2 regions of the Parabacteroides sp. AF48-14 genome follow, and region 2 is predicted to be linked to the other one. Evidence: riboswitches for the same ligand, from Rfam matches in the RefSeq annotation. Region 2 holds a riboswitch; the other holds the start of a gene.
The links. A riboswitch is a leader RNA that binds a small molecule or an ion and turns the genes downstream of it on or off. The one in region 2 is predicted to bind thiamine pyrophosphate.
Positions count from the first base shown of each region.

Region 1 (2,201 bases), on a different contig from region 2:
GGAACTACTTCGCTGTTATAAACAACAGATGGCCGAACGATATGGTATTATCCGTTTGGGAATATTCGGTTCTGTTTCCCGTAATGAACAAAATATAGATAGCGATTTGGACGTTTGTGTAGAGATGAAGGAGCCGGATGGCTTTATTCTTCTAAATATTAAATACGAATTAGAAGAATTGCTGAACTGTAAGATTGACATAATTCGTCTTCGTGATAATATGAATATCTTACTAAAAAGAAATATAGAGAGGGACGGGATATATGTGTAAGGAAGAAGTTCTATTATTATTTAAACAAATCAGAGATTCGTTGTGTACGATTGTTACTCGTTCTATACCTGTAAATACAGCTGATGATTTTACTCATTCTCCTGATGGGATGATGAGATTGGATAGTATTTGTATGTTGTTGGTTACTATTGGTGAAGCAGTAAAGAATATTGATAAGTATACACATAAATCTCTTTTCTCAAAATATCCGGCAATAAGCTGGCGGAATGTGATGGGGCTGCGTGATATAATTGCACATCAGTATTTTAATGTGGATGCAGAAATAATTCTTCGTATCGTAAAAGTAAATGTTCCTCAATTACAGAATGAAATTGATCGCATTATAATAGATTTAGAGAAAGATGCATTAGAAGAGAATGCAGATAAATAGAAATAATTATGGACGACAATAAAATCATACTCACCATCGGCCGGCAGTTTGGCAGTGGTGGCCGCGAGATAGGGCAGAAGTTGGCAAAGGCGCTGGGTATTGCCTATTATGACAAACAACTGATGGCGATTGCTGCCAAGGAGAGCGGGCTCAGTGAAGAGTTTTTTGAGAAGGCTGACGAACGGGCATCCAGTGGGCTGGCATACGCTTTTACGATGGGCTATTCTTATATGGGGCTGTTTCCTCCGTATGCCGATGTGTTGTCTAACGACCGTTTGTTCCTCTACCAGAGCGATGCGATCCGGAACTTGGCGGAGAAAGGTTCTTGCATAATCGTGGGCCGATGCGCCGATTATATCTTGCGCGACGATCCGGATTGTTTGAGTTTCTTTATCCATAACAACAAAGAAAACCGGATCCAGCGGATTATCGAAAACCAGCATGTTACGGTGGAACAGGCGGAAGAGTTGATGACAAAAACCGACAAATCGCGTGCTGCCTACTATAACTATTATACGAATAAAGAATGGGGAGTTGCCTCGAGCTATAACTTCTCGATTGATGTTTCCGTGTTGGGAGTGGACGAAACAGTCGAGTTTATGAAAAGTTTTGTAGAACGGAAAATGAATAAACGCCCGCCGCATTTCGGATAATTTATTATCTTTGCAACCGACTTATCATAGGGGTGCCTTACTATCAGGCTGAGATTATACCCATAGAACCTGCCCGGGTAATGCCGTGAAGGGAAAAGGTAGAATTGCTAAATAAAGGGGAGCGTTACCTCTATGTGCTTCCCGATGTTTAAACTCTAATTATTATTTTGTATGGAACAGATTGTTTCAACAGGAATTATTGACTCTTACTTTGCGAAGTTGAAGAGTAATTTGTCTATTGATGTCGCTATTGTAGGCGGTGGCCCTTCCGGTATTGTTGCCGCTTATTACCTGGCTAAAGCCGGAAAGAAAGTTGCTTTGTTCGACCGTAAACTGGCTCCCGGTGGAGGTATGTGGGGCGGCGCCATGATGTTTAACGACATCGTCGTGCAGGAAGAAGCCATGCCGATCGTGAAAGAGTTGGGCGTTAGCTATAAGGATGCCGGTAACGGTACTTATATTATGGACTCCGTACACACCACTTCTGCATTGATCTATAACGCAACGAAGGCCGGTGCAACTATTTTCAACTGCTATTCTGTAGAAGACGTTGTGTTCCATAACGACGCCGTAGCCGGCGTGGTTGTGAACTGGGCTCCGGTCATCCGTGAAGGTATGCATGTGGACCCGCTGACGATCATGGCAAAGGCTGTTCTGGAAGGAACAGGTCACGATTGCGAAATTGCCCGCGTAGTTGCCCGCAAGAACGATATTAAATTGAACACTCCGACTGGCGGTGTGATCGGCGAACGTTCGTTGAACGTCGAGTTAGGCGAATCTACGACTGTCGAGAATACAAAGGAAATCTATCCGGGATTGTTCGTTTCCGGTATGGCTGCTAATGGTGTAAGCGGTAGTTTCCGTATGGGACCGATCTTCGGCGGTA
Region 1 is NZ_QUDI01000020.1:22,937-25,137, forward strand. Features, by position in the region: gene DW083_RS10830 (nucleotidyltransferase family protein) at 1-271, shown strand, start outside; gene DW083_RS10835 (DUF86 domain-containing protein) at 264-662, shown strand; gene DW083_RS10840 (AAA family ATPase) at 671-1,315, shown strand; TPP riboswitch at 1,334-1,427, shown strand; gene DW083_RS10845 (sulfide-dependent adenosine diphosphate thiazole synthase) at 1,487-2,201, shown strand, end outside.
Region 1: linked by a shared signal. The riboswitch ahead of DW083_RS10845 (sulfide-dependent adenosine diphosphate thiazole synthase) and the one ahead of thiD (bifunctional hydroxymethylpyrimidine kinase/phosphomethylpyrimidine kinase) in region 2 are both predicted to bind thiamine pyrophosphate.

Region 2 (2,201 bases):
GGCTGTTGCGCCGGTTCAGGTGCACGCCTCCCAAGCCGTAATCTGTTGCCAGCGAAAAGCAGTCGTGGAGCACGATTTTCGGATAGTGGACGGCCGGTATTTTATCCAGCAGCCGGCGCAGTTCGTCAATCTTTCCTTCCGGCTTACGCAAGTGGAGAGATTGCATTCCTTCTTCAAAAAGCCGGGTGAGAATGATGTTTTCTCCCGGAAAGAAGCCCGGTGTCGTGATTACAATCAGCTTTTTCATGCTTTTATTTTTATCAACGGAACGGGAGCGAACAGATGGTTCATAGGCCCATGCCCGTGTCCGGTCTGCACGTCGGCACCGGCCTCAAGGGCGGCTGTTACATATTCTTTTGCCAACCTTACGGCATCCGGCAATTCTTTACCCAAAGCCATATAAGCGGCAATTGCGGAAGACAGTGTGCATCCTGTGCCATGCGTGTTTTGTGTCTGAACAGCCGGGACAACCAGTCGGAGAGGGGCCGCATCCTTCGTGAACAGGATATCGGCCCTTTCGCTTCCTTCCAGGTGGCCGCCTTTCATCAGGACGGCACGGCATCCCCGGGCTAAAAGCTCTTGAGCGGCTTTTTCCATCTCTTCTTCATTCCGTATCGGCATGCCTGACAGGAAAGCAGCTTCGTCTATATTCGGAGTTACTAACATGACCTTAGGGAACAATTCGTTTACAATGACTTCGATCGTCTCGTCTTCCATCAGCTTGCTGCCGCTTGTCGAAATCATGACAGGGTCGAGAATTACTTTTGAAAGCGAAAAACGGTCGATCGCACAGGCTACAATCCCGGCAGCTTCCCGGTTATGCAACATCCCGATTTTTACGGCATCGACCGTTATATCCTCGAATACGGCATTTATCTGTCCTTCCACTATTTCCGGCGAAACAGCCTGTATCCCCCTTACACCCGTTGTATTCTGGGCGGTAATGGATGTTATTACAGAAGCTCCGAATACGCCTAATGCTGAAAATGTCTTCAGGTCCGCCTGTATTCCTGCACCGCCGCCGCTGTCTGAACCGGCAATTGTAAGTGCTACCGGATAGCGAAACATTGTGTTTGTTTTCATTTATATATAAAAAGGAGGGAAAAGCCTTGTCTGTTTTTTCCTACGGCGGCATTACCCGCATCAGGTTCACAGGTATAATCTCAGCCCGTTTACAGTATGGCACCCCTTTCAACAGGCAAAGGTAGAAAGAATTTTTTTCAATTGGAAGATTATGTGCACGTTTTGGAACACTCTGTAAAAATAAACTGTTATACTTTTGCAGCGTTTAATTAGGGATAAAGTAGAAATCTAAGGATAGAAAATTGTGATGGGGAAAAAGATTGTTTTTTTGCTGGCATCCTTATTTGTGGTATGGATAGCAAATGGACAGAATACGATAATAAAAGGAATAGTGACCGACTCGATTACTGGGGAAGGATTACCTTATGTATCTCTTATATTCAAAGGAACGACGATAGGAACGGCAACTGACGGGGACGGGAATTTCACATTCTCTACTCCGAATGCCAACCGAACCTTGGTTGTTTCTTATCTGGGATATGATACAAAAGAAGTGGGAGTCACTCCGGGCAGGACCAATAATCTGAAAATACAATTAGCGCCGAACGGAATCGCGTTGAATGAGGTCGTTGTCAAGCCGAAAAAGGAGAAATACAGCAAAAAGGAGAATCCGGCTGTGACCTTTGTAAAACAGGTGATTGCTTCACGTGAAAGCAATGACCCTCGTAATCATGACTATTTTCAATACGATCAGTATGAGAAGATGGTCTTTGCGATGAACGATTTCCATCCTAAACCCAAAAAAGACGGAAAGCCGGGCAAGTTTGATTTCCTGGTTGATTTTGTCGATACACTCGATGTTGGCACGACTATTCTGCCGGTTTCGGAAAGGGAAAAGGTCGAAACGGTTTATTATCGCAAAGAGCCGAAGTCGGAAAAACGGGTTGTCAAAGGCAGCAAAGCATCCGGTGTGGATGAAATATTCTCCCGCGACGGTATCCAGCAGTTCCTGAACGAGGTTTTCCGGGAAGTCGATATCTTTAAAAACGATATTCCTTTGTTTCTGCAACGGTTTGTAAGCCCGCTTTCTACAATCGGACCGAACTATTACAAATATTATCTGCTCGACACGCTGGAGGTGAACGGGCGGAACTGCGTGGATCTGGGGTTTGTCCCCT
Region 2 is NZ_QUDI01000046.1:2,939-5,139, forward strand. Features, by position in the region: gene DW083_RS18095 (thiamine phosphate synthase) at 1-247, opposite strand, end outside; gene thiD (bifunctional hydroxymethylpyrimidine kinase/phosphomethylpyrimidine kinase) at 244-1,083, opposite strand; TPP riboswitch at 1,104-1,200, opposite strand; gene DW083_RS18105 (DUF5686 and carboxypeptidase-like regulatory domain-containing protein) at 1,331-2,201, shown strand, end outside.